One region of the Streptomyces sp. NPDC002867 genome, then DNA from elsewhere that is predicted to be linked to it. Evidence: riboswitches for the same ligand, from Rfam matches in the RefSeq annotation. Region 1 holds a riboswitch; each other region holds the start of a gene.
What was found. A riboswitch is a leader RNA that binds a small molecule or an ion and turns the genes downstream of it on or off. The one in region 1 is predicted to bind cobalamin.
Positions count from the first base shown of each region.

Region 1 (7,004 bases):
CCGGGAGCTTGGCCTAGACCTTTGGGGGTGTCAAGGGTGTATAAGAAGGGCAGTCGCGTCCGTTATCGGACCGACACCTGAGGGAGGGCGACGACCCGCGAGCGGTCCGTGCCACCATGTGAGCCGCTACAGACGGAGGAGCCGGTGACGGCAGGAGCGCAGCAGTCGGGAAGGCGGGTCATGACCACGGACGGGGCCGGCACCGAAGCCGAGAGCGGGGCAGCAGGCGCCCGTACCGCGCGCGTGCCCAAGTACTACCGGCTGAAGCGGCACTTGCTCGACATGACCGAGACACTGCCGCCCGGGACTCCGGTGCCGCCGGAGCGCACGCTCGCCGCCGAGTTCGACACCTCGCGCACGACCGTGCGGCAGGCGCTCCAGGAACTCGTCGTGGAAGGCCGGCTGGAGCGCATCCAGGGCAAGGGCACGTTCGTCGCCAAGCCCAAGGTCTCCCAGGCGCTGCAGCTCACCTCGTACACCGAGGACATGCGGGCACAGGGCCTGGAGCCCACGTCCCAGCTGCTGGACATCGGATACGTCACAGCCGACGACACGCTGGCGGAGCTGCTCGACATCTCGACGGGCGGGCGGGTCCTGCGGATCGAGCGCCTGCGGCTGGCCAGCGGCGAGCCCATGGCCATCGAGACCACGCACCTCTCGGCCAAGCGCTTCCCCGCGCTGCGGCGGTCGCTCGTCAAGTACACCTCGCTCTACACCGCCCTCGCGGAGGTGTACGACGTCCATCTCGCCGAGGCCGAGGAGACGATCGAGACGTCTCTCGCCACCCCGCGCGAGGCGGGGCTGCTCGGCACGGACGTCGGCCTGCCGATGCTGATGCTCTCGCGCCACTCGCTCGACGCCCAGGGCGAACCGGTGGAGTGGGTCCGCTCGGTGTACCGCGGGGACCGCTACAAGTTCGTCGCTCGGCTCCAGCGGCCGAAGGACTGAGACACGCGCCCCGGAGCCGTACGTCCCCCACCTGACAGGGTGTCCGGCATGGCGTCGCAGCGTGTTGCGACGCCATGTCATGTTTTGCGCAGCCGTGGCGCGAAGTCGTTGCCGTACCGATATGCGGACCGGGGGTGACGGGACTCGAACGGCTCGCCTAGATTTCCTGCGCACTACAACAGGTGACCAGTGAGGGGACGGAGCCGCATGTCAGCAGTGCCCGAGGCACCGGACGCGCCTGAAGCGCCCGAAGCGAAACAACCGGTCGTCACACCGGTGCGCGTGATCATCGCCCTCTGTCTCTTCGCACCCTTCGTGGCGATGCTCTGGGTCGGCTCCTACGCGAAGGTCGAGCCGACGTTCATCGGCATGCCGTTCTTCTACTGGTACCAGATGCTCTGGGTCGTGGTGTCGACGGCGCTGACGATGATCGCCTACAAGCTGTGGCAGCGTGACCAGCGCGCCCGCAAGGGAGGTGCCTCCCGATGAAGGACGGCGTGAACGGCGTCGCACTCGGCGTCTTCATCTTCTTCTTCCTGGCCGTGACGGTCATGGGCTTCCTGGCCGCCCGCTGGCGCAAGGCCGAGAACGAGCACAGCCTCGACGAATGGGGCCTGGGCGGCAGATCGTTCGGCACCTGGGTGACCTGGTTCCTGCTGGGCGGCGACCTGTACACCGCATACACCTTCGTCGCCGTGCCGGCGGCCATCTACGCGGCGGGCGCGGCCGGCTTCTTCGCCGTGCCGTACACGATCCTCGTCTACCCGCTGATCTTCACCTTCCTGCCGCGCCTGTGGTCGGTGTCGCACAAGCACGGGTACGTGACGACTGCCGACTTCGTCCGCGGACGTTTCGGTTCCAAGGGCCTGTCCCTGGCGGTCGCGTTCACCGGCCTCCTCGCCACGATGCCGTACATCGCGCTCCAGTTGGTCGGCATCCAGGCCGTGCTCGACGTCATGGGCGTCGGCGGTGGCGAGAACACCAACTGGTTCATCAAGGACCTGCCGCTGCTGATCGCCTTCGGTGTGCTCGCGGCCTACACGTACTCCTCCGGACTGCGTGCGCCGGCGCTGATCGCCTTCGTCAAGGACACCCTGATCTACATCGTCATCGCGGTGGCGATCATCTACATCCCGATCAAGCTCGGCGGCTTCGACGCGATCTTCTCCGCCGCCGGAGAGAAGTTCTCGCAGATCAACCCGGCCACGGACAAGCCCGTCGGCGCCCTGGTACCCGGCGAGATGGGCCAGTGGGGCTACGCCACCCTGGCCCTGGGCTCGGCGCTCGCGCTCTTCATGTACCCGCACTCCATCACGGCGACGCTGTCCTCGCGCAGCCGTGAGGTGATCCGCCGCAACACCACGATCCTGCCGCTGTACTCGCTGATGCTGGGCCTGCTGGCCCTGCTCGGCTTCATGGCCATCGCGGCGGGCGTGAAGGTCACCAACGGTCAGCTGGCCATCCCGCAGCTGTTCGAGAACATGTTCCCGGACTGGTTCGCGGGCGTCGCCTTCGCGGCGATCGGCATCGGCGCGCTGGTCCCCGCGGCCATCATGTCCATCGCCGCGGCCAACCTGTTCACCCGGAACATCTACAAGGACTTCCTCAAGCCCGACGCGACCCCGGCGCAGGAGACCAAGGTCTCCAAGCTGGTCTCGCTGCTGGTCAAGGTCGGCGCCCTGGCCTTCGTCCTCACCATGGACAAGACCGTGGCGATCAACTTCCAGCTGCTGGGCGGCATCTGGATCCTGCAGACGTTCCCGGCCCTGGTGGGCGGCCTGTTCACCCGCTGGTTCCACCGCTGGGCGCTCATCGCCGGCTGGGCGGTCGGCATGATCTACGGCACGGTGGCCGCCTACGGCGTGGCGAGCCCGACACAGAAGCACTTCGGCGGCTCGTCGGCCGAGATCCCCGGCATCGGCGAGATCGGCTACATCGGCCTCACCGCGTTCGTGCTGAACCTCGTCGTCACCGTGGTGCTCACCTTCGTCCTGAAGGCGGCCAAGGCCCCGGACGGCGTCGACGAGACCAGCCCGTCCGACTACACGGCGGACGCGGGCGACCCGGGCGTCGAGGTGGAACTGCCGCCGGCCACGGCGGGCGCCCCCGGCGGCCACTGACGGATCGCGTACGCAAGGGCCGTCGCATCTCCCCCCAGGGAAATGCGGCGGCCCTTCGTCGTGCTCTGATGCACACTGCCGGGCATGGACATCACGATCAGGCGGATCGAACCCGGGGAGTGCGGGGCGCTGGGGGAGCTGACCGCGCAGGCGTATCTGCGCGGCGGAATGCTCGACTTCGGCGAGGAGGACCCGTATCTGGAGGTGCTGCGGGACGTCGCGGGACGCGCCGCGCACACGGAGGTGTACGTCGCCGTGGACGGGCGGGGAACCGTGCTCGGCGGGGTGGCCTTCGTTCCCGCCGGCGGCCCGTACGCCGACCTCGCGGGTCCGGGCGAGGCCGAGTTCCGGACGCTGTCGGTGGCCGAGGAGGCCCGGGGACGCGGGGTGGGCGAGGCGCTGGTGCGGACCTGTGTCGACCGGGCCCGGGCGGTGCCCGGGTGCGTGCGCGTGGTGCTGTCGACGCAGCCGATGATGCACGCGGCGCACCGGATATACGCCCGGCTGGGCTTCGTACGCACCCCCGAGCGGGACTGGGCACCGGTCGAGAACGTTCCCCTGCTGACGTACGCCCTGGAGCTCTGAGCCCGCGAGACACAACATGTGGGGGCATGCGCAGCACCCCGCCCCCACATGTATGCTCATCTGGCTGTCGCCGCAGGGGAATCCGGTGCGAATCCGGAACTGTCCCGCAACGGTGTGATCCGGTGCGCTGTGCGTACCCGACAAGTCCGAGGACCTGCCGACGGTGCATCCGGCTCGACCGAACCGGGTGCCGAGACGTCCGGGCCTCGCGGTAGGGCCGGTGGACGCCGTGCCTCGTGCTGCCCGTCCGCGGGCCCGCGCCGGCATGGTCCCCGCCTCCCCCGCCGGCCCAGAGCCGAGCGAGGGAGAGCATCACATGACCATCGCGCCAGCCGATCCGGCTTCAGGCACCGCGGAGCAGACCACGGCCGGTCCCGGGGCCGGCCTGCTGCGGACCCTCACGGATCTGACGGCCGATCTGCCCGACACCGACCCCGGCAGGGTCGCCGCCGCCGCGCTGCGCGGGCGGCACGCCGGATCGGACGAGGCCGAACTGCGCTCCCTCGCCACCGATGCCGCCGCCGGTCTGATCTCCGAGGACCCGGCCTACTCCCGTCTCGCCGCCCGGCTGCTGACCCGCACGATCGCGGACGAGGCCGCCGGCCAGGGCGCCGTGTCGTTCTCGGCCTCCGTCGCGGTCGGGCATCGCGAGGGCCTGATCGCGGACCGCACCGCCGCGTTCGTGGCGCTGCACGCGGCCCGGCTCGACGCGCTCGTCGACCCGGCCGCCGACGACCGCTTCGGCTACTTCGGCCTGCGCACGCTCTACAGCCGCTACCTGCTGCGTCACCCCATCAGCCGTCAGGTCGTGGAGACGCCGCAGCACTTCATGCTGCGCGTCGCCTGCGGCCTCGCCGAGGACGACAGCGTCCGCTCGGTGGACGAGGTCGCCGACCTGTACGGCCTGATGAGCCGGCTCGACTACCTCCCCTCCTCCCCCACGCTCTTCAACTCCGGCACCCGCCACCCCCAGATGTCGTCCTGCTACCTGCTGGACTCGCCGCTCGACGAGCTCGACTCGATCTACGACCGCTACCACCAGGTCGCGCGCCTGTCCAAGCACGCGGGCGGCATCGGGCTCTCGTACTCGCGCGTCCGTGCCCGCGGTTCGCTGATCCGCGGCACCAACGGGCACTCCAACGGCATCGTCCCGTTCCTGAAGACACTCGACGCCTCGGTCGCCGCCGTGAACCAGGGCGGCCGGCGCAAGGGCGCCGCCGCGATCTACCTGGAGACCTGGCACGCCGACGTCGAGGAGTTCCTGGAGCTGCGCGACAACACCGGCGAGGACGCCCGGCGTACGCACAACCTCAACCTCGCGCACTGGATCCCCGACGAGTTCATGCGGCGCGTCGAGGCGGGCTCCGACTGGTCGCTGTTCTCGCCGGCCGACGTGCCCGAGCTCGTCGACCTGTGGGGCGAGGAGTTCGACGCCGCGTACCGCGCCGCCGAGGCCAAGGGCCTGGCCCGCAAGACCATCCCGGCGCGCGACCTGTACGGCCGCATGATGCGCACGCTCGCGCAGACCGGCAACGGCTGGATGACCTTCAAGGACGCCTCCAACCGCACCGCCAACCAGACCGCCGAGCCCGGCCACACGGTCCACTCCTCCAACCTGTGCACCGAGATCCTGGAGGTCACCGACGACGGCGAGACGGCCGTCTGCAACCTCGGCTCGGTGAACCTGGGGGCCTTCGTCGAGCAGGGAGCCGACGGCGGGTACCTCGACTGGGAGCGGCTGGACGCCACCGTCCGCACCGCGGTCACCTTCCTCGACCGGGTCGTCGACATCAACTTCTACCCGACCGAGCAGGCCGGGCGCTCCAACGCCAAGTGGCGGCCCGTGGGCCTGGGCGCGATGGGCCTCCAGGACGTCTTCTTCAAGCTGCGGCTGCCCTTCGACTCACCCGAGGCACGCGCGCTGTCCACCCGCATCGCCGAGCGCATCATGCTCGCCGCGTACGAGGCGTCCGCCGGCCTCGCCGAGCGCAGCGGCCCGCTGCCGGCATGGGACAAGACGCGCACGGCGCGCGGCGTTCTGCACCCGGACCACTACGGCGTGGAGCTGAACTGGCCCGAGCGCTGGGCCGCCCTGCGCGAGCGGATCGCCGCCGTCGGCATGCGCAACTCGCTGCTCCTCGCCATCGCGCCGACGGCGACGATCGCCTCGATCGCGGGCGTCTACGAGTGCATCGAGCCGCAGGTCTCCAACCTCTTCAAGCGCGAGACCCTGTCCGGCGAGTTCCTCCAGGTCAACTCCTACCTGGTGGACGAGCTGAAGAAGCTCGGCGTGTGGGACGCGCAGACCCGCGAGGCGCTGCGCGAGTCCAGCGGCTCGGTGCAGGACTTCACCTGGATCCCGGCCGAGGTGCGCGAGCTGTACCGGACGGCCTGGGAGATCCCGCAGCGCGGCCTGATCGACATGGCGGCGGCCCGTACGCCGTTCCTCGACCAGTCCCAGTCGCTGAACCTGTTCCTGGAGACGCCGACCATCGGCAAGCTGTCGTCGATGTACGCGTACGCCTGGAAGCAGGGCCTGAAGACGACGTACTACCTGCGCTCGCGCCCGGCGACGAGGATCGCCCGCGCCGCGCAGGCGACGATCCTCCCCCAGCCTTCGGCGGAGGTGCCCCCGGTCCAGGCGGCCGCCGGCCCCGACGCCGTCGCCTGTTCCCTCGAAAACCCCGAGTCCTGCGAGGCCTGCCAGTAATGACCGTGGAGAACAAGAACCTGCTCGACCCGGGCTTCGAACTGACCCTGCGTCCCATGCGCTACCCGGACTTCTACGAGCGCTACCGGGACGCCATCAAGAACACCTGGACGGTGGAGGAGGTCGACCTCCACTCCGACGTCGCCGACCTCGCCAAGCTGACGCCGGGCGAGCAGCACATGATCGGCCGGCTGGTCGCGTTCTTCGCGACGGGCGACTCGATCGTGGCGAACAACCTGGTGCTGACGCTCTACAAGCACATCAACTCCCCCGAGGCGCGGCTGTACCTGAGCCGTCAGCTCTTCGAGGAGGCCGTGCACGTCCAGTTCTATCTGACGCTGCTCGACACCTACCTGCCCGACCCGGACGACCGCGCCGCCGCGTTCGCCGCCGTCGAGAACATCCCCTCCATCCGCGAGAAGGCGCAGTTCTGCTTCACGTGGATGGACTCGGTCGAGAAGATCGACCGCCTGGAGACGCGGGCCGACCGCCGCCGTTTCCTGCTCAACCTGATCTGCTTCGCCGCCTGCATCGAGGGGCTGTTCTTCTACGGCGCCTTCGCCTACGTCTACTGGTTCCGCTCGCGCGGACTGCTGCACGGACTGGCGACGGGCACCAACTGGGTGTTCCGCGACGAGACG
Region 1 is NZ_JBSFUR010000035.1:56,770-63,773, forward strand. It holds gene ACWD0A_RS26350 (GntR family transcriptional regulator) at 181-948, shown strand; gene ACWD0A_RS26355 (DUF3311 domain-containing protein) at 1,156-1,437, shown strand; gene mctP (monocarboxylate uptake permease MctP) at 1,434-3,068, shown strand; gene ACWD0A_RS26365 (GNAT family N-acetyltransferase) at 3,153-3,653, shown strand; cobalamin riboswitch at 3,698-3,829, shown strand; gene ACWD0A_RS26370 (ribonucleoside-diphosphate reductase subunit alpha) at 3,970-6,363, shown strand; gene ACWD0A_RS26375 (ribonucleotide-diphosphate reductase subunit beta) at 6,363-7,004, shown strand, end outside.

Region 2 (7,004 bases), on a different contig from region 1:
CGAAGCGCTGGTGGGCCCCGAGGAAGCTGTCGACCTCGGCCACGTGGACCCAGCCCAGAAGGTGCGGGTCGGCCGCGTGGTACGGCCGGCCGTCGGCCGTCGTGCCCCGTGTGCGCTCGTGTACCGCGCGGACGCGGTCCACGGCCGCCTGCGCGTCGTCCGCGGTGCCGAACGTGGTCACGGCGAGGAAGGTGCTCGTGCGCTGCAGACGGCCCCACGGGTCGCCGCGGTATCCGGAATGCGCGGCCACGGCCGCCATCGCGAGGGGGTGCAGGGACTGCAGGAGGAGGGCGCGCAGCCCGCCGATGAACATGGACGCGTCACCTTGCACGGTACGGATGGGCCGCTCGGGCCCGAACCACCGTGGTCCCGGTGTGTGGTGGATGCGCTCCCTGTTGGCAGGACCGGCCGGCCCTGCGACGCGGCGGAAGATCCCGGCTCCGACCCGCTTGCGCAGGTCCCCGACGACAGGCGCGGACCCGTTCATGGCCCAAGTATCGACCCGGGCGGGCGGGGGTGTCACCAACGCGTGGCGTGCCGGGCCGCCGGGGCCCGCACCGGGCACCTGCCGGCGCGATTCGGACGCGGGGGCGTCGTCGTGCGCGTAGGCGCGGGGTGAGGGGGAACCCGTCCGTGGTACCGACCGAAAACGCATCCGAGGAACAGGAGGGACATATGGGAACCTGGCCACTCACCTCTCAGGGCCGGGTCAGAGAAGGACCTGGACGGCGGACGTCAGGAGCTGCCGGTGAAGGGAAGTCGGTCGACGTGACCACGAACGAGCGGCAGGGCGAGCAGCGAATCGGTGTCAGGGTGCACGAGGACGTCGCCTTCGTGTTCAAGGGCCTGGCGGCACGCAGAACGGCGCCCGAGTTCTCCTCCGGCGCGGCAGCGGCCTACGAGTGGGCGATGGGACATGCGGAGCGTTCACCCGTCACCGGTGCGGGCGCCGACGGTATTCCCGGCCTGCGGCTGCTGACCGCCGAGGTGGACGCGGCAGTGGTCCAGCTGGACGATCCCACCCTGCAGGCCGGGAAGCGCGACTACGTCCGGGGCGTGCACGACGCACTCGCCTGGGTCTGCGGATACAGCGACCACGTGGCGTGAGCCGGACCGTCCGCCGAGTCCCCGGCCCGCCGCCACGAAGGCCGTCCGCTCAGCGGTCGGAGTAGCTGAAGTCCCCCACTGTCCAGGCGCTCACGTCCTTGATGGCGATGCGGTACATGCCGCCGGTCTCGGGAATCCCCACACTGCCCTGGAGAATTCTCGCGACATGGAAGTGCAGGTACGAGGGGGCTTCACCGTGCCGGTCGCGCCAGCCTCCGGGCCTCGTGAACACGGGGGAGAAGGCGCCCAGTTGGTTCGAGTCCTTCAGCACTTCGGCCACTCGCTCCCGCCAGACGGCCTCCGGAGCCAGCCGTCCGGTGATGACGGCGCCGGGGATCACGACGGTGAGGGACATCTGATTGGAGTGCTCGGACTCCACCATGGCGGCGATGTCGACGAGCAGGTCATCAGGGTTCGACATGAGCGCCGATTCTACGGGGCGGGCGCGGACATGTGCCGCCTTTCCGGAGCCGTTCCTCCACCGGTCTTGCGAACGGCGCCGTCGGAACCGGCGAAGCGGCCGCCCATCCGCATGGCCTTCGCCGGGAATCCCCCGGCGGGTCGCGGGCTGAAGGACGAGTTCCTCGGCGGCGTCGGAGCCACAGCGGTCGCCACAGCGGTGGCGCAGAACCTCGACGACCTCGCCGCGGCCCGTGGAGGCTCCACGCGCTGAACGGGGAGGTCCACCGTGCTTGCTACGCTGCGCACTGCGTCCCGTGGGGGAAGTCCGGTGGGAATCCGGCGCTGACCCGCAACGGTAAGCGCGATCGCCCGTCAGGGTCGGCCGCGCAAGCCCGATCACCCGTGGGACGGCTGGAGTTCCCGACTGCTCGCCGCGGACTGCGAGAGGGATGGCGCACGTCCTCGTCATGAGGGCCACCCCTTGATGCGTACGGACGCGGCCCGAGGCGAAGGACCGCACGCGTGTCCGTCAGCTTGTCCCCGTCCGCGGCCACCGCCGCGCCGGCTCCGCCTGTCCCCAGGCGCATACCGGCTCCGCCGCTCGCCGGCGCACTCGCCGCCCTGCTTCTCCTCTCCCTCGTGTGCGCGGTCGGCCTCGGAGCCTCGGACCTGACGTGGGGCCAGGTGCTGCACCTGCTGCGGGCCGGTCTGACCGGCGGCACCATACGGGCCGACGAACAGTCCGCCTACGCCATCGTGTGGCACATCCGGTTGCCCCGAACCGTCCTGGCGGCGGTCGTGGGCGCAGGCCTGGCCACCGTCGGTGTGGCCGTACAGGCCATGGTCCGCAACGCGCTCGCCGACCCGTTCGTGCTCGGCATCTCCTCCGGGGCGGCAGTCGGGGCCAACGCGGTGATCCTCCTGGGGGCGTTCTCCGTCCTGGGCATGTGGGCGCTGCCGGTCTCCGCCTTCGGCTCGGCGCTGGCGGCCATGGTCCTGGTGTACGCGGCGGCGCGCAGTGCGCACGGCCTGACGCCGCTGCGGCTGGTGCTGACCGGTACGGCGATGAGCTACGGCTTCTCGGCCGTCACCACCCTCATGGTGTTCAGCGCCGACCGTGGCGAAGCCGCCCGGTCGGCGATGATGTGGCTGCTCGGCAGCCTCGGCGGGGCGACTTGGGGCTCGGTGCCGGTCGCGGCCGCCACCGTGCTCGCCGGGACGGTCCATCTCGCCCTGTCGGCGGGGCGGCTCAACGCCCTTGCCATGGGGGACGAGACGGCCGCCGCACTGGGCGTGGACGCCCGGCGGCTGCGCAGGGAACTGTTCGTCGTGACGGCCGCCGTCACGGGGACCGTGGTGGCGGTGAGCGGGGCGATCGGATTCGTCGGCCTGATGGTGCCGCACCTCGTACGGATGGTGGTGGGCGCCGGCCACCGGCAGGTGCTCGCCGTGACGCCCCTCGCGGGAGCGGTGCTGCTGGTGTGGGTGGACGTCGTCTCCCGGACGGTGCTCGCCCCGGCGGAGGTGCCGGTGGGCGTCGTCACGGCCGTCGTGGGCGTGCCCTGCTTCCTGTTGCTGATGCGCCGCCGCGGCTACGCGTTCGGGGGCCGCTGATGCGTGTCGACATCGAGGACCTGTCGGTCGACGTCGCGGGCGCCCGCCTCGTCCGGGACATCACCCTGCACGCCGCTCCCGGCCAGGTCGTCGGCCTCGTCGGGCCGAACGGCAGCGGCAAGTCGACGCTGCTGCGCTGCGTGTACCGGGCGCTGCGTCCCACCGCCGGCACCGTGCGCCTGGACGGCGAGGACCTGCACGCCATGGACGCGCGCGCCGGTGCCCGCCGGCTCGCCGCGCTGCCGCAGGACTCGTCGGCCGAGTTCGATTTCACGGTGGCCCAGGTGGTGGAGATGGGGCGCCTGCCGCACCGGCGCGGCCCGGTCCCGGGCGCTCGCACATCCCCGGACGACGCCCGGATCTGCCGCGACGCGCTCACCAGGGTCGGCGCGGCTCATCTCGCGGAACGGTCCTTCCTGTCCCTGTCCGGCGGTGAGAGGCAGCGCGTCCTGATCGCCCGCGCGCTGGCCCAGCAGCCCCGTGTGCTCGTGCTCGACGAGCCGACCAACCACCTCGACATCGCCCAGCAGTTGGACGTCCTGTCGCTGGTGCGGGCCTGCGGATCCCCCTGGACCGAGTCCGGGGGCGGACCGACCGTACTGACCGCCCTGCACGATCTGAACCTGGCGGCGGGCCACTGCGACGTGCTGTACGTGATCGCGCACGGCCGCATCGTCGCCTCCGGCCCGCCGGACGACGTCCTGGCTCCCGAGCTGCTGGCCGACGTCTTCGGGGTGCGCGCACACCGCGTACGGCATCCGGTGACGGGCGCCGTGCAACTGCTGTTCGACCGCATCGCCCGTCCCGACGACCTGCCCGCTTCCTGAGCCGGGACGAACGTCCTCGGCTTCCCCGTACCCCTGCCGATGAGGAGCACCATGATCCACGCCCTGCGACGCGCGGCCCTCGCCACCGCGCTCACCCTGAGCCTGACGGCGTGCGGCGCGCATGTCGCACCGACGCCCCAGGCGAAGGGCAACGGCCCGGTCACGCTGACCAACTGCGGTCGCCAGGTGACGTACGACAAGGTCCCCGAACGGGTGGTCACCAACGACGTGGGCATCACCGAGATCATGCTCGCCCTCGGCCTGGAGGACCGGATGGCCGGCTTCGTCATGCCGGACGACAAGGGCGACCTGACCGGCGTTCCCTGGAAAACCGGCTACGACAAGGTGACGTGGCTCTCCAAGGACCGGATCACCAAGGAGGTCGTCCTGGACGCCCGTGCCGACCTGGTCTTCGCGGGCTGGAACTACGGCTTCGGCGAGGACAACGGCCTGACACCGGACGCGTTGCGCAAGGTCGGCATCAGCTCGTACGTCCTCACCGAGTCCTGCCGTAACGGCCGCGACAAGGCGCGGGGCATCATGCCGCCGCTGGAGGCGCTCTACACCGATCTCAGCAACCTCGGGAAGCTCTTCGGCGTGGAGGAGCGGGCGCGAAAGCTCATCGCGGACTTCCGCCGGCAGATCGGCGCCACCGGGGCGAAGGCGCCCAAGGGGGCGGACCGGCCGACGGTCTTCCTCTACGACAGCGGCGAGGACAAGCCCTTCACCTCCGGCCGCTTCGCCGCGCCGGACGACATCATCACCAAGGCCGGCGGCGACCACATCATGAAGGACCTGAAGGACTCGTGGACGACGGTGGGTTGGGAAACCGTCGTCCAGCGCGACCCCGACGTCATCGTCGTCAACGACTACGGCGACACCACCGCGGAGCAGAAGAAGAACTTCCTGCTCTCCTACCCGCCGCTCGCCCAGGTGTCGGCGGTCAAGCACCGGCGCATCTTTGTGCTGGACTACGTCGACCTGGTGGAAAGCCCCCGTAATCCGGCGGCCGTCGCGGCACTCGGCGCCTACCTGCGGTCGGTGACGCCTCGCTGAGACCGGACGTGTGCCCCCGGCCGGTCCGGTCCTGCCCCGTCGTCGTCAGGCGGCCGGGTCGAGCCGTACGCAGCACCGGTCCGGGCTGGGGCGAAGCGGGCCGTGGGGGTCTCCTCGCCGAACCCGTGCAGCACGCTGCGCAGCTCTCACTCTTCTTCTTCTTCCTCCTCCTCGCCCTCGTATTCCTCGTCCTCGTATCCCTCCTCGTCCTTGCCTTCCTCGGCTTCCTCCTCGTACCCGTTCTCGTCTTCCTCGTCCTCGTACGCGGCCGCTTCCTCCTCTTCCTCCACGGCCTCCTCGTGGGTCCGGACCACCTCGCCGTCGCGGATTTCTCCGCGCCAGCCCTCGGGCTCCTCGTCGGTGAAGGTGACGTACCGCTGGAAGTTCTTGAAGTCCAGGCGCAGGCGCCGTCCTTGGGCGCGCCAGAGGTTGCCGGTCTTCTCGAAGAACCCGGAGGGGTAGTACTCGACGACGAGGACGATGCGCGTCAGGCTCGGCGCGAGTTCGTGGAACGTCACGCACCCCCGGGTCGTGCCCTTGGCGCCCTCGGAGGTCCACATGATCCGCTCGTCCGGCACCTGCTCCTGGACGGTGGCCTTCCAGCCGCGGGTCGACGGGCCCACCTTGACCTTCCAGTCGCTCGTCGTCTCGTCGCCCTGGGACACACTCCGTACACCCTTGGTGAAGCTGCTGAACTGCTCGTACTGGGTCCAGTGGTCGTACGCGGTGCGGATCGGGACGCCGACGTCCAGCGCTTCGACGATGTTCATCAAGGAGACCCCCGCGAGGGGCGTCGTCGGAGGAGCGGACGCGATGAGTGACCAGGTGCTCTACGCCTACGCCGTGGCGCGGGACGCCGACGGACTGGCGGATGTCGCGGGCGGACTGACCGGTGTCGCCGGCGCATCGGTGCACCTGATGGGCTCCACCCGCGACGACCGGCTCCTGCTCGCCGTCAGCCCCGTACCCGCGGACGACTTCCACGAGGCGGCCCTGAAACGGCACCTGGAGGACCTGGACTGGCTGGAGGCGGTTGCCCGCGCCCACCACGCCGTCATCGACGCACTGGCCGCTCGCACCACGGTCCTGCCCATGCGCCTGGCGACCGTGTACCTCGACGACGACAGCGCGCGCAGGGCCCTGGACGGCGGGGCCGGCGTTTTCGACGAGCGGCTGGAACGGCTGGCCGGGCACCTCGAGTGGGGCGTCAAGATCTATGCCGACCCTGCCGCGGCCCCCTTTGCCCCCGTGCCCGGCGAGGCGGCGGACCTCGGTCCCGGGCGCGCGTATCTGCGTCAGCGCAGGGCGCAGCAGAGCGTCCGGGACGACGTCTACCGGGCCGCCGAGGTGGCGGCCGAACGGGTCGAAGCGGCAGGGCGCCGGTACGCTGCCGGCCGCGCACGCCACCGCGTCCAACAGGGTGCCCTGGCCCCTTCCGTGGACGAGAACGTCCTCAACGACGCCTACCTGGTGCACGCGGACCGTGCGCAGGCGTTCCGTGCCGAGGTGACGCAGGCTGCCGACGGGCTCACGGGCGTGCGTGTCGAGGTGACGGGACCGTGGGCGCCGTACTCGTTCGCCACGCCCGCCGCCGGTTCCGACGACTCCACGGGCGGTGCGGTCCCATGACCGAGCCCCGGGACCTCCCAGAGCCGGAACCTCTGCACGGGCGGCAGGTCGCGCTCATCGACCTGCTCGACCGGCTGCTCAGCGGCGGGGCAGTCATCACCGGTGACGTGGTCCTGTCCGTCGCCGACGTCGATCTCGTACGCGTCTCGCTGCGTGCCCTGATCGTGTCCATCGGCCCCGAGAACCCGTCTCCCTGGGCGATACCCGCCGCTTCGCGGGACAGCCATGACGTCTGAGGACCGGGACCCCGCCAGGAATCGCCTCGACGAGGTGGCGGACGCCGCGGCCCGCGCCTTCCACCTGCTCCCCGCGACACCGCGCGACCTGCCGCCGGCCGGAGAGGAACCACCGGTGCGGACCCCGTCACGC
Region 2 is NZ_JBSFUR010000010.1:144,665-151,668, reverse strand. It holds gene ACWD0A_RS13070 (oxygenase MpaB family protein) at 1-487, opposite strand, end outside; gene ACWD0A_RS13065 (hypothetical protein) at 769-1,107, shown strand; gene ACWD0A_RS13060 (hypothetical protein) at 1,157-1,528, opposite strand; gene ACWD0A_RS13055 (hypothetical protein) at 1,640-1,780, shown strand; cobalamin riboswitch at 1,805-1,931, shown strand; gene ACWD0A_RS13050 (FecCD family ABC transporter permease) at 2,032-3,123, shown strand; gene ACWD0A_RS13045 (ABC transporter ATP-binding protein) at 3,123-3,950, shown strand; gene ACWD0A_RS13040 (ABC transporter substrate-binding protein) at 4,002-5,006, shown strand; partial or broken gene ACWD0A_RS13035 (SRPBCC family protein) at 5,153-5,779, opposite strand; gene ACWD0A_RS13030 (GvpL/GvpF family gas vesicle protein) at 5,820-6,635, shown strand; gene ACWD0A_RS13025 (gas vesicle protein) at 6,632-6,871, shown strand; gene ACWD0A_RS13020 (gas vesicle protein K) at 6,861-7,004, shown strand, end outside.
Region 2: linked by a shared signal. The riboswitch ahead of ACWD0A_RS13050 (FecCD family ABC transporter permease) and the one ahead of ACWD0A_RS26370 (ribonucleoside-diphosphate reductase subunit alpha) in region 1 are both predicted to bind cobalamin.

Region 3 (7,004 bases), on a different contig from region 1:
CCCGCCCGTGCCGCACGCCTCGCCGGCGACCGGTCCGAGGCGTGGGAGACGGTCGACGTCGCCGACCTGCGGGTCGGCGACACCGTCCTCGTACGGCCGGGAGAGCGGCTGCCCGCGGACGGCACGGTCCTCGACGGCGCGAGCGAGGTCGACCAGGCCACGATCACCGGCGAACCCCTGCCCGTGGACCGCCGCGCCGGTGACACCGTCTACGCGGGCACCCTGAACGGCACCGGCTCCCTGCGCGTCCGCGTCGACAAGGACGCCGCCCGGTCGGTCATCGCCCGCATCGTCGCCATGGTCGAGGAGGCGAGCGCCACCAAGGCGCCCACCCAGCTCTTCATCGAGAAGGTCGAACAGCGCTACTCGACCGGTGTCGTGGTCGCCACGCTCGCCCTGCTCACCGTGCCGCTCGCCTTCGGCGCCGACTTCACGAGCACCCTGCTGCGCGCCATGACCTTCATGATCGTCGCCTCGCCGTGCGCCGTCGTGCTCGCCACCATGCCGCCGCTGCTCTCCGCCATCGCCAACGCCGGACGCCACGGAGTGCTCGTCAAGTCCGCCGTCGCGATGGAGCGTCTGGGCGAGATCGACCGCGCCGCTCTCGACAAGACCGGCACGCTGACGGAGGGTTCGCCGCGCGTCGCCGAGGTGCGCGTGCTGCCGGACGCGGGAGTCACGAAGGACCGTGCGCTGGCCCTCGCGGCGGCCGCCGAGGTCCACAGCGAGCACCCGCTCGGCCGCGCGATCGTCGCGGCCGCGCGTGAACGCGGCCTGCGGCTGCCGGGGGCGCGGCAGTTCGCGTCGACGCCCGGACGCGGCGTCTCGGCGAGCGTCGACGGCAGCACGGTGCGCGTGGGAAGCCCCGCCGCCCTGCTCGCCGAGGAGTGCGCGGCGGCCGTCGAGGTGGAGGCCGAGGGCCGTACGGCCGTCCTCGTCGAGGCCGACGGGGTGCCGGTGGCCGTGCTCGCCGTCGACGACCGGCTCCGGTCCGGGGCGCCGCAGGCGGTCGCCGCGCTCGCCCGCCTCACGGGCCGCACGCCGACGTTGCTGACCGGCGACAACGCCCGCGCGGCCGCGCGGGTGGCCGGCGAGGCGGGCATCGAGGACGTACGGGCCGGCCTGCTGCCCGAGGAGAAGGTCGCCGCCGTGCGCGCGTGGCAGGAGGCGGGGGAGAAGGTACTGATCGTCGGCGACGGCGTGAACGACGCGCCCGCGCTCGCCGCCGCCCACACCGGCATCGCGATGGGCCGCGCGGGCTCGGACCTGGCTCTGGAGAGCGCGGACGCGGTGGTCGTACGGGACGAACTGGCCACTGTCCCGGCCGTGGTGGCCCTCTCGCGCCGGGCCCGCAGGCTGGTGGTGCAGAACCTCGTGATCGCGTCGGTGTGCATCGGCGTGCTGGTGGTGTGGGACCTGGCGGGCCACCTCCCGCTGCCCCTGGGCGTGGCGGGGCACGAGGGCTCGACGGTCCTGGTCGCCCTCAACGGCCTGCGCCTGCTGCGGGAATCGTCCTGGCGCGAGGCGACGGGGGTGTGACACCGCCGGGGGCGCCCGCGCCGCGCTGCGGGTCCGGCAGGCCCAAGGGCGGGCCAGGTGCCCGGTGCACCGTCCGGCCGGACCGCCGGCTTCGGCGCCCCGGACCCGGGGGCGCCCCGCGGACGTGTACGGCGGCCGATTCGTCGCCTCCCGTGCGCGCCGGACAGTCCGTCGCTGCGGCGGCCCGGCCGGCATGCGTCGGCTGGGCGGCCCGACGACCGGCGGCCGGGCTGCGTCCGTACGTGGTACGGGCCGGCGTCCCGGCCGGGCGCCTCGCCGCCGTGGCGACACGGGCCGCCGCCCCGGCTTTTCCGAGAGCCCGGGGCCTCGCGCGACGGCCCGCCACGCGCGGCGGGGTTACTCCGTGCCGGCCCGGGCCGGGCCCGCAGCCCAGTGGGACAGGTCCTCCGGGGTGCGGGGCCCCGTTTCCGCAGGGGCGAGCAGGCCGTGCGACCTCAGCAGTTCCGCCACCGCCGTGCCCCACGGCCTCCGCAGGCGCGCCGCGTCCAGCAGGGCCTGGTCCGCGAGCAGTTCCGCGACGGGACCGGTGCGCAGGCCCGTCGGCGCGAGGACGGCCGCATCGTCCGCCCAGCGCAGGGCCAGATCCACGTCGTGGGTCGCCATGACCACCGTCGTACCGGACGCGCCCAGCGTGCCCAGCACCTCCAGCAGCCGCTCCTGGCCATGCGGATCGAGCCCCGCCGTCGGCTCGTCCAGAATGAGCACGCGCGGCCGCATCGCCACCGCGCCCGCGATCGCCGCCCGTTTGCGCTGTCCGTACGAGAGAAGATGCGTCGGCCGGTCCCGCAGCGCCACGATGTCCATCGCCGCCAGCGCCTCGTCCACCCGGGCGCGTACCTGCTCCTCCGGCAGCCCGAGGTTCATCGGGCCGAACGACACGTCCTGTTCGACCGACGCCGCGAACAGCTGGTCGTCGGGGTCCTGCACCACCAGCTGCACGCTCGTCCGCAGCCGGGTCAGCCCGGCACGGTCGTACGTCACCGGCTCGCCGTCCAGCCGGACGTGGCCCGTCGCCGGGCGCAGCCCGCCGCTCAACAGCCGCAGCAGGGTGGTTTTTCCGCTGCCGTTGCGCCCCAGCAGAGCCGTGGAGCGGCCCTCCCGGAGCGCGAGGCCGACGCCGCTCAGCACGACGGGCCCGTCCTCGTACGCGAAACCGGCGTCGACGAGCTCAACGATCACAGGACGAACCTTTCCAGCAGATGGGTGAGCAGCACGATGCCTGCCAGCAGCGCGGCCACGGCGACGAGGAAGGGGCGCGACACGGACGCACGCGGCACGAGGACCCTCAGCGTGCCGTCGTAACCGCGTCCGGCGAGCCCGGCCTGAAGCCGGCCGGCCCGGTCGAAGGCGCGGACGAACGCGGTCGCTCCCAGCCCCGCCAGCGAACGCCACGCCGCCGCCTGGCTCGTGTGGCCGAGACGGGCCGCCTGCGCCTGGCGGACCCGGCTCATCGCGTCCAGCAGCAGGAAACTGATCCGGTACATCACCAGCGCCACGTCCACCACCGCCGGCGGCACGCCCGCCCGTACCAGCCGGGGCAGGACGTCGGAGACCGGCGTGGTGAACGCGAACAGCAGCACCCCGAGCGACGCCGCCGAGGTCCGCAGCAGCAGCGCGGCGGCGTGCTCGGGACCGTCGGGCGCCAACGCCACCGGCCCCGCCTCGCCGCCCACGGCGAACAACAGCGGCAGCGCCCCGGTGACACAGAACCCGAGGGGGATGCGGAAGGCCCGCCACAGCTGCCGGGGCGCGACCCCGGCCGGGCCCAGCAGGACGGCGAGGGAGGCGGCGGCCACGAGAACGGCGCCGGGCCAAGGCGGCAGGCACACGGCCGTCACCGTCAGCCCCAGCCCGAGCACGGCCTTCTCACAGGGATGGCGGCGGCGCCAGCGACTGCTGTGCGCCGCCGCGTCGATCGGGAGCATCGGCGCCTACGGCAGCTTCGCGGCCGGGGCGTCCCCGCTGCCGGGCTCCGCTCCGGGCGCCTCTCCGGCGGCCTCTCCCGGGAGGGCGCCCGCGCGCGCCGCGGCCCGCTCCTCACCCTGCCTGCGTCCTCTGCGCAGGCCGAAGTAGTACGCCAGCACCCCCGCGCCGAGCGCGGCCTGGAGTGCGAACAGCGCCGACTCGATCTCGGCCGACGGCGGCTCGTACAGCGGGGAGAACCACGGCTCGTAGTCCGGCTCCAGCTCCGTGATCGCCGTCTCCGCCTGCGCGTCGGAGCCGGTGAACGGCTCCTCCCTGTGGTCGCCGAGCCCCAGTACGAGCGGCAGGACGGCCAGCGCCGCCACGGCCAGCAACAGCAGCGTATTGATCCTCGCGTTACGGCTCATCGGACCACGGCCTCCTTCCTCGCGCCCGGGACCAGGACGCCGAGACGGGCCAGGTCGCCCTTGCTGGACTGGCTGAGCAGTCGCATCACCAGCACGGTGAGCAGCCCCTCGCTCACCGCGAGCGGGATCTGCGTGAGCGCGAAGATGCCGCCGAACTTGGCGAGCGCGCCCGCGAATCCGCTGCTCGGGTCGGGGAAGGCCAGCGCGAGCTGCACGCTGGTGACGCAGTACGTCGACAGGTCGGCGACGAACGCGCCGAAGAACACGGCGACCATCAGCGGGACACCCGACCGCCGCAGCAGCCGGTAGACCCCGTAACCGGCCCATGGACCGACGATCGCCATGGAGAACACGTTGGCGCCGAGCGTGGTGAGACCGCCGTGCGCCAGCAACAGGGCCTGGAACAGCAGGGTGATCGTGCCGAGCACCGCCATGATCGGCGGACGGAACAGGATCGCGCCCAGCCCGGTGCCGGTCGGATGGGAGCAGCTGCCGGTCACCGACGGGATCTTCAGGGCGGACAGCACGAAGGTGAAGGCGCCGGAGGCGCCGAGCAGCAGGGTGGACTCGGGGTGGGCCTTGACCTCGCGCGTCAGGGCACGTACACCGTGGACGACGAACGGGGCGGCCGCGACGCCCCAGGCGGCGGCGTGCAACGGGGGCAGGTACCCCTCGGCTATATGCATGGTCGGGAGACCCTCTCCAGCACCTCGTGGATGGACAACGCGCCCCGGCCGGTCTCCTGGCTGACGGGTCATGCCGCCCGTGACTCCGCCTTCCCAGGCACCGCGCTCTCGCGCGGTGGCCCAGTGACTTCCCCTGAGGGGTGGAGCCGGACTTCCCGATCACAGTGGCGAGGGCCGCACCGGTACCGCACCGGTTTCCCGAACACCAAGGCTCCGTGACAGTAGTGCGCCGACCAGCGACATCACAAGCCGCGCACGGGTGCACCGGCCCGCGGCCGGGTGAGCCGTTCGCCACACCCGGCCGCACGCACCGCTCCCGTCACTCCTTGCGGTACCCGTACGCCTCCGAGGCCGCCGCCTCCACGGCGTCCAGGTCGCCCCCGGCCGACGCGGTCACCACCGCGGCCACCGCGCCCTCCACGAACGGGGCATCCACGAGCCGGGTGCCGTCGGGAAGTTCGTCGCCCTCGGCGAGAAGGGCCTTCACCGTGAGCACGGCGCTGCCCAGATCGACCAGCACGGCCACGCCCGCGCCGCGGTCCACCTCCGCCGCCGCGGCGGAGACCAGCTCGGAGCTGGTGCCGAGACCGCCGTCCGGCGTGCCGCCCGCCGCGGCGACCGGCGCGAGTTCCCCGCCGCCCGCGAGCCCGCGCGCCAGCGCGGCGACCGAGCGCGCCACGTCCGCGCTGTGCGACACCAGCACGATCCCGACCCGCTGGGCGGTGTCGCTCATACGGCCGCCTCCGCCGTCTCGGCGAGCGTGGCCACCAGCAGCGCCGACGACGTCGCCCCCGGGTCCTGGTGCCCGATGCTGCGCTCGCCGAGATAGCTGGCCCTGCCCTTGCGCGCCTGCAACGGCACCGTCGCCAGCGCCCCCTGCTCGGCCGCCTCCCGGGCCGCGGCGAACGACTCCGTGCTGTCGCCGAGCGCCGCCACCGCGGGCTCCAGGGCGTCCAGCATCGTCTTGTCGCCCGCCTTCGCCCCGCCCAGCTGCGCCACGGCCTCGACGCCCGCCCGCAGCGCCTCGGCCAGCTGCCCCGCGCTCACCTCGGCGTCGTCGCCGAGGGCCTTGCCGGCACGGCGCAGCAGCGTCCCGTACAGCGGTCCGGAGGCCCCGCCGACCGTCGAGATCAACTGCCGTCCCGCCAGGACCAGTACGGCTCCGGGCGCGGTCGGCGGCTCCTTGTCCAGGGCCGCGACGACGGCCGCGAACCCGCGCTGGAGATTGGTGCCGTGATCGGCGTCACCGATCGCGGAATCCAGCTCGGTCAGACGGTCGGCCTCACGGTTCACGGCCGCGGCGGCGGCCGTGAGCCAGCGTCGGAAGAATGCGGCGTCGAGCACGGGATCTCCTCGGTTCGGATGATCGGTTCGGGAGGGGGCGGGGCGAGGCTCAGCGTCCCCACCGCAGGGCGGGCGTCTGCACCGGCGCGTCCCACAACCGCAGCAGCTCCTCGTCCACCTGGCACAGCGTCACCGAGCAGCCGGCCATGTCGAGCGAGGTCACGTAGTTGCCGACGAGCGTGCGGGCCACCGCCACGTCGCGCTCGGTCAGCACCCGCTGCACCTCGGCGTTGAACCCGTACAGCTCCAGCAGGGGGGTGCCGCCCATTCCGTTGACGAGGGCGATGACCGGGCCGGTGGGGCGCAGGTCGTCGAGGACCGCTCCCACGGCGAAGTCCGCGATCTCCCGCGCGGTCATCATCGCCCGCCGCTCGCGGCCCGGCTCGCCGTGGATGCCGACGCCCAACTCCAGCTCGCCCGGGGGCAGGTCGAAGGTGGGCCCGCCCTTGGCGGGAGTGCTGCAGGCGCTGAGCGCGACGCCGAAACTGCGGGAGGACGCGTTCACCTGGCGGGCGAGGGACTCGACCCGCTCCAGCGGGGCGCCCTCCTCGGCGGCGGCGCCCGCGATCTTCTCCACGAACAGGGTCGCACCGGTGCCGCGCCGGCCCGCCGTGTACAGGCTGTCCGTCACGGCGACGTCGTCGTCGACCAGCACGGTGGCGAGCCGAACGCCCTCGTCCTCGGCGAGCTCCGCGGCCATCTGGAAGTTGAGCACGTCGCCGGTGTAGTTCTTCACGACGAACAGCACCCCCGCACCGCTCTCGACAGCGGCGGCGGCCTTCACCATCTGGTCCGGCACGGGACTGGTGAACACCTCGCCCGGACAGGCTCCGTCCAGCATCCCGGGCCCGACGAACCCGCCGTGCAGCGGCTCGTGCCCCGACCCGCCCCCGGAGACGAGCGCGACCTTGCCGGCGACCGGTGCGTCCCGCCGGACGATCACGCGGTTGTCCACGTCGACATTGAGGTCGGGATACGCGGCGGCCATCCCGCGCAGCGCATCCGCGACGACGGTCTCCGGGACGTTGATGAGCATTCTCAACGGTTCCTCCTGGGGGAGTTCCAGCTAGGGCCCTGAGCAGGT
Region 3 is NZ_JBSFUR010000003.1:8,184-15,187, forward strand. It holds gene ACWD0A_RS03145 (heavy metal translocating P-type ATPase) at 1-1,539, shown strand, start outside; gene ACWD0A_RS03150 (energy-coupling factor ABC transporter ATP-binding protein) at 1,897-2,739, opposite strand; gene cbiQ (cobalt ECF transporter T component CbiQ) at 2,736-3,485, opposite strand; gene ACWD0A_RS03160 (energy-coupling factor ABC transporter substrate-binding protein) at 3,492-3,890, opposite strand; gene ACWD0A_RS03165 (energy-coupling factor ABC transporter permease) at 3,887-4,576, opposite strand; cobalamin riboswitch at 4,606-4,801, opposite strand; gene ACWD0A_RS03170 (PTS-dependent dihydroxyacetone kinase phosphotransferase subunit DhaM) at 4,896-5,309, opposite strand; gene dhaL (dihydroxyacetone kinase subunit DhaL) at 5,306-5,920, opposite strand; gene dhaK (dihydroxyacetone kinase subunit DhaK) at 5,970-6,962, opposite strand.
Region 3: linked by a shared signal. The riboswitch ahead of ACWD0A_RS03165 (energy-coupling factor ABC transporter permease) and the one ahead of ACWD0A_RS26370 (ribonucleoside-diphosphate reductase subunit alpha) in region 1 are both predicted to bind cobalamin.

Region 4 (7,004 bases), on a different contig from region 1:
GGTAGAGCGTGGCGTTGCCGACGCCGGCGCGACGGGCGATCTCGTCGAGCGGGACCTCGGGCCCGTACTCGACGAACATCTCGCGCGCGGCCGAGACGATCCGCTCGCGGTTCCGCAGGGCGTCGGCCCGCGGGCGCGACATGCGGCGCGTTTCGGTGGCGGCGGGACTCACGGCTCCCCTTCCTTCCGGTCTCTGCGGATCCGGCTCCTTTTGCTCGACGGGCCTCGCCGGCTCGCGATGAGCCTCGACGGGCCTCGCCGAAGCGGGGAGCCCTTCCCCGTTTCGCGGGGACACCGGTGCAAACGGGGAGAGGTTCCCCGGTTATTTCCCTCACAGGATGTGACCTGAGTCACTTCTTTCCGGGATGGAACCTGCCGCCCGGAAATACCCACGATCGGACCACCCGGCGCGCGGCCGGCCGGAGGCCGACACAGGCTGACGGACAGAGCGCAGCCAGGGTCCGGCCTGCTGCCGCGGACCCGAAGGCGAACGCATGCAGCAGCCCCGCCCCCGGATACGCACCCGGATACGCACCCGGAGCAGCCACCGCCGGCTCGGAGGGCTCGCCGCGTTCGCCGCCCTCACTCTCGCGGCTCTGGCCACGGCGAGTTCGACGATTCCCGCGCCCTCCAAGGCGTCGGCGGGACCGGTGGCCGCTCCGGACGCTCCCGGGCTCGGGTCCTGCCGCATCCCCTCGGTGTCCGGCGTGCAGATGTCGGAGGGCATACCCACCCCACCCGGCTACACCCGCTCCACCGGCGAGATCAGCGCCCTCAACCTCATGATCGACTTCTCGGACGCCGTGGGCGAGGGGTCGGCGCTCGACCGTCTGGCGGAGTTCTTCCCCCAGACCTCCGAGTGGTTCAGGACCAGCTCGTACGGCCGGCTCAGCTACCGCCCCCACGCCCCGGTGAGCGACTGGCTGCGGATGCCGCTGCCGTTCGCGGCGTACGGGATAGACCGCGGGTCACCGTACGAGCCGGGCTACCGCAAACTCGTCGAGGACCTCGTGAAGGTCGCCGACGCGAAGGTCGACTTCAGCCGGTACGACCTGGTCAACGTGCTCGTCACCCCCAACGCCGGCCCGTCCGCACTCGACACCGTGCTGTCCGTGACCTTCTCCGGCAACGACGAGGCTCCGTACGCGGACGGAGTGCCGCTGGCCAACACGTCCTTCGTCTACAGCCGCCAGGACGACGGCTCGGGATCGTACGCCAGGACCGGGTACCGGGTCCTGCCGCACGAGAACGGCCACGTCTTCGGCCTGCCCGACCTCTACACCGCGGGAGGCGGCGGCGCCGCCGGCCACTGGGACATCATGTCCGAGGACTGGGGCGCCAACAACGACCTGCTGGGCTGGCACAAGTGGAAGCTGGGCTGGCTCGACAACGACCAGGTCCGCTGCGCCTCCGCGCGGGGCACGACGGAGTACGCGCTCACGCCGCTCGCCACCGCCGGCGGCTCCAAGCTGGCGGTCGTGCCGCTGGGCGAGGACAGCGGTTACGCGGTGGAGGTACGGACCCGGGCGGGCAACGACGACGCCGTGTGCGAGCCGGGCGTGCTGATCTACCGGGTCAGGTCGAGCGTGGACACGGGTCAGGGCCCGGTGACGGTGGTGGACAGCCAGTCCGGCAGCGGCGGCTGCACCCGCAGCCCCAACGTCCACGCGGAACTGTCCGACGCGCCCTACCAGCCGGGCCAGACCTTCAGGGACGCCGAGAACGGGGTGCGCATCTCGGTGGTGGGCAAGGAGAAGGGCGACGTGTACCGGGTGCGGATCACCCGCTCCTGAGCCGGCCTCCGATTGCTTCAGGTGGTCCCGAACCCGGCCCTCAGCTCCCGCTTGAGGATCTTGCCCGTCGGATTGCGCGGCAACGGCTCGTCGCGCAACACCAGATGCGCGGGCACCTTGAACGCGGCGAGCGCCTTGCCGACGTACGCCCGCAGCTCCTCCGCATCGGCCGTGGCACCGGGCCGCAGCTGCACGACGGCAGCGACCTCTTCCCCGAGCACCGGATGCGGCACCCCGAGAACGGCGGCGTCGGCGACATCGGGATGGTCGTGCAGGACGCCCTCGACTTCGACGCAGTACACGTTCTCGCCGCCGCGGATCACCATGTCCTTGATCCGGTCGACGACACTGACGCGCCCGTCGCGGACGGTCGCGAGGTCTCCGGTCCTGAACCAGCCGTCGCGGAACGCCTCCGCGGTCGCCCGCTCGTCGCGCCAGTAACCCCGCACGACACCCTGGCCCCGCAGCCACAGTTCGCCGACCTCGCCCTCGGGCAGCGACTCGCCGCCCGGCCCGGCGATGCGGACCTCGACGGCGGGCGCGGGGCGGCCGACGCTGCCGGGGTGCGCGCGATAGGCGTCGCCGAAGTTCGCCAGCACTCCCCCGCTGGTCTCCGTGAGCCCGTACCCGCTGCGCGGCTCGATCCGCCGCCCGTACGCGGCGGTCAGCCGCGCCACCAGGTCCGGCGGTGCGGCGGCCCCGCCGGTGCTCAGATTGGTGAGCGTCTCCAGGCCGGAGCCGGCCCGCTCGGCCGCGTCCAGGAGTTGCAGCGCGGTGGTCGGTACACCGGAGTAGTGGGTGACCCGGTGCCGCTCGACGAGCGCGAGCGCCTTGCCGGCGTCCCACTTGCGCATCAGGACGAGAGCGCCGCCGACGCCCATCATCGCGTAGAGCGTCGTGAAGGCCGCGACGTGGAAGAAGGGGAAGGTCATCAGGGTGACGGGGGCCGCCCCCTGCCCCGGCACCAGTCCGCGCCCGAGCGCGGCGGCCGTGGCGTGGTAGCGCGGATGCACGGTGGCCCCGGCCTGCGCGAGATGCGTGGCGACGGCGCCCTTGGAACGGCCGGTGGTTCCCGACGTGTAGATGATGGTGGCGTCGCTCTCCGCCGCCACGTCCACGGCCGGCGGCCCGGCGAGCGGGTCGGGCGCGTCGAAGTCCTCGTACCGCTCGACCCCTTCGGCGGTCGCGCCGTCGTGGTGGAAGACGACGGTAGGGACGCCGTTCGCCCGCCGCCACGCCTCCACGCGGGGCAGCCGCTCGCCATCGACGAGGAGCACGGCCGGGGTGCAGTCGTCGAGCGCGTACGCGAGCTCCTCCTCGGTCCACCAGGCGTTGAGCGGCACGGCGACGAGTCCGGCCAACTGCGCGGCCCAGAAGGCGATCTGCCACTCGGGGTGGTTGCGCATCGCGATGGCGGCCCGGTCGCCGGGCCGCAGCGCGTGGACGTCGGTGAAGCGGCGCGCGAGGGCGCAGGCGGCGGCGAAGAACTCCCCGTACGTGTACGTCCGGCTCTCGGCGATCAGGAACGGCCGCTCCCCGTAGGCCCACGTGGCCTCGACGAACTCCCGCAGCGTGCGCGGCCCGGCCGCGTACTGCAGCGCACCGTCCTCGCCCCGCACGACGGCGAAGGGCGCGCCGGGCGCGGTGAGCCCGTCGCGCACGGCGTCGGACATCTCGGGCTGCGGCACGGCTCGCCCCTCTCCAAGCGCTCGCTCAGTACGCCGGCGACGCTATGCCGCGCCCTGTACCCCGTCAAGGCCGAGCTGGACCGACGGCACGGGCGTGAGCTGGGGAAAGGGGAATCCCACCGGGCCGGAGAGCTTATCCGCTAGGCTAGGCGCCGGATCTCACGCAGATCCCCGCCTTCGTAGCTCAGGGGATAGAGCACCGCTCTCCTAAAGCGGGTGTCGCAGGTTCGAATCCTGCCGGGGGCACCACAAAATTGCAGGTCAGCACGCTGAAGGCCTTCCAGGGAACCTCTCTGGAAGACCTTCAGGTGTGCAATGGGAACGCCCTGGGAACATTGAAATGCACATTATTCGCACTTCGGACATTCTTTAGTGATCTGACGGCCACCCACGTCTTGACCGCCAGGGGCGCGGCCCGTTCTCGGGGAAATCTGCCCCGGTTCGTCGAGGTGCGACGGCGGGAGTGTCCTGACTCGGGATCAACGCTTCCCCGATCCCGCCCCGAACGGGGCCGGCGGCCATGGCGGAGAGTCGTCCCCCCTGCACAGTGGCGGTACCGAGCCGGAATCTCACCGGGTTCCTCGTTCCGCTGTCGCTTGTCGGCCGGAAGCGTCCCGGAACGACGCGCCACCGTGCCAAGCCCTCGGCTGTGCGGCGAGACACGTGAAGGGATAGGGCGGGTCTACTCCACGGCTCGGCCTGCGGTGCGCATCAGTTCACGGATCTTGTACCCGTAGGTCTCGGCGAGACTTTCCCCGGCGTAGCACAGCACCTCGTCGCCGTCGTAGTCGCCTTCGCAGGCGTCCAGGCCGTCGAGTACGCCGAGGGCCACGGCCTCGGCCGCGTCAGGCATGCCCAGCGCCAGACGGCGACGGACATCGGCCTCGTACTGCTCGATGATCGGCTCGATCAGACGGCTCGCGACCTCGTATACGTCGGTGTACCCGAAGCCCGGGCGATAGCCGGTGCTCAGATGGTGGCTGTCCAGGGTGCGCAGGGCCTGCTCGACCTCGGCCGCCGTCCCCTCCTGAAGGGCGGTCAGTTCGACGCGGGCACGCGGGGCGAGCAAGTGGACGGCCAACTGGTCTGCTTCTGCGCGCAGTTCGGGCCGAGCATCCAGCAGCCGGTCCAGCACCGCGGCCTTCTCCACGGCGGTGAGTGCGTCCAGGGCTTCGCCGGGGGCACAGGGGGTGTCGTCGACGGGTGCGGCGTGCCAGGGCAGGCGCCGTTCGACGGCGTGCAGGGCGAGTGCCACGGCATGCCGGCACAAGCGTCCTGACGCCAGGGCGCACGGGCCGTCGCATTCCGCCGTCAGTTCCCGACCTACGACCTGCACCCATACACCGCGAGCGGCGCCCGAGCCGTCCCGCACCAGGCCGCCGATGCCGCGGGGCTCGCTCTCCGCCTCGATCACCGCACCGTCGGCGAGCAGGGTCCGCCCCTCGGTGACCTCGGTGTCGTCGGCGAACGCGTACACCGTCCCCTCGTCCATGACCACAGCCATGCGGTCATTCAAGCGCACCCCCCGGGAGAGTGGGCGAGCGGGCGGCCCTGGCCACTACGCTCGGTGCGGAGACGGCAACGCCTTCGCGAGCACGAGGTACCGCAGTGGGCAAACGCACCCAGGAACGACGGCGTGCGAAGAAGAAGCAGCGCGATACGCGGCAACGTGCCCGGGCGGAGCAGGAACGGGCCTTCGACGCCGCGTCCGGGTTCGGCGGCTGCGGCGATCCCTTTCTGCGGGGTGGGCGGCGGGCGGCCGGGGCACATCACCTGTCCGCCGTGAGCTGACCGCAGGGAACGGCTGCGACGTTCGCGACCAGCGAGACAGCGATGCCGGTTCGAACACTGGCGGGTTGGCACTTCAAAGGTGCAAGACGGCCTCCACGGTGATCCGCGATCGCGGTGACCACCCCCGCCCACCCCGCCCCGATCCCTGCCCTCGCCACCGTCCCGGGCCAACGCCGGGCACGGACGCACGAATGAAAACACTCTTGAATAAGTCCAGATATAATAAGCGCACCTATCCATGCAGAGGTGTGCCGTGGACAAACCTGCCGAGATGTTCGACCGCGACTTCGAGTGGGCCGAGCTGACCCGCTTCGCCGCCCTGCCCGGCCCGCGCGCCACCCTCGGCGTGGTCTCCGGCCGCCGCCGCCAGGGCAAGACCTTCCTCCTGGACGCCGTCACGCGGGCAAGCGGCGGCTTCATGTTCACCGCCACCGAGACCACCGAAACCGACGCCCTGCGCCAGTTCGGCGAAGCCCTCGCCCGCCACCGCGACCAGCCCACCCCGTTCCGCTTCACCCACTGGGACGAGGCCGTCACCGAGCTCATGCGCATCGCCGACAGGGGCGGCCCCACCATCGCGGTCATCGACGAGTTCCCCTTCCTCGCCAAGGCCTCCCCCGCCCTCCCCTCGATCATCCAACGCGCCCTCGACCCCGCCGCCCAGCACACCAACACCCCCGTACGGCTCCTGCTGTGCGGCTCCGCCCTGTCCTTCATGGGCGGGCTCCTCGCCGGCAACGCCCCGCTGCGCGGCCGCGCCGGCCTGGAACTCGTCGTCCCCACCCTGGACTTCCGCCTCGCCGCCGAGTTCTGGGAGATCACCGACCCGCGCACCGCGCTGCTCACCCACGCCATCGTCGGCGGCACCCCCGCCTACCGCCGCGAGTTCACCCAGGGCGACACCCCCGCCGGGCCCCACGACTTCGACGCCTGGGTCACCCGCGCCGTCCTCAATCCCGCCCGTCCGCTCTTCCGCGAGGCCCGCTACCTGCTCGCAGAGGAACCCGAACTCCACGACACCGCGCTCTACCACTCCGTCCTGGCCGCCATCGCCGCCGGAAACGCCGCACGCGGCGGCATCGCCGACTACCTCGGCCGCAAGTCCACCGACCTCGCCCACCCGCTCAGCGTCCTCCAGGACGTCGGCATGATCACCCACGAGGCCGACGCCTTCCGCCGCAACCGCTCCGCCTACCGCATTGCCGAACCTCTCATCGCCTTCTACCACGCGGTCATGCGCCCCGCCTGGGGCGATCTGGAACGCCCCGGACGCGCCCCCGCCGTCTGGCGCCGCGCCCAGTCCACCTTCCGTAGCAAGGTCGTCGGCCCGCACTTCGAACAGGTCTGCCGCGAATGGGCCCGCTGGCACGCGTCCCTCGCAACCCACGGCGGGCAGGTCACAAGGGTCGCCAGCGGGACCGTCAACGATCCTGCCGCGAAGACCAGCCACGAAGTCGACGTCGCAGTCCATGGCGAGACCGACAGCGGCCGCGAAACACTACTCGCCATCGGCGAAGCCAAATGGAACGACGTCATGGGAAAGGGCCACCTCGAACGTCTCCAGCGCATCCGTGCTCTCCTCACCGCACGCGGGACCGCCACCGACGTCACCCGGCTGCAGTGCTACAGCGGCACCGGCTTCACCGACGAACTGCGCCACCTCGCCGAGAACGACCCCGCCATCCAGCTGATCGATCCAGTTCGCCTCTATCACGGCGACTGACCCGGTCGC
Region 4 is NZ_JBSFUR010000015.1:143,214-150,217, forward strand. It holds gene ACWD0A_RS17305 (TetR/AcrR family transcriptional regulator) at 1-142, opposite strand, end outside; gene ACWD0A_RS17310 (M6 family metalloprotease domain-containing protein) at 495-1,793, shown strand; gene ACWD0A_RS17315 (class I adenylate-forming enzyme family protein) at 1,811-3,466, opposite strand; tRNA gene ACWD0A_RS17320 (tRNA-Arg) at 3,655-3,730, shown strand; cobalamin riboswitch at 3,943-4,085, opposite strand; gene ACWD0A_RS17325 (hypothetical protein) at 4,164-4,985, opposite strand; gene ACWD0A_RS17330 (hypothetical protein) at 5,090-5,272, shown strand; gene ACWD0A_RS17335 (AAA family ATPase) at 5,544-6,995, shown strand.
Region 4: linked by a shared signal. The riboswitch ahead of ACWD0A_RS17315 (class I adenylate-forming enzyme family protein) and the one ahead of ACWD0A_RS26370 (ribonucleoside-diphosphate reductase subunit alpha) in region 1 are both predicted to bind cobalamin.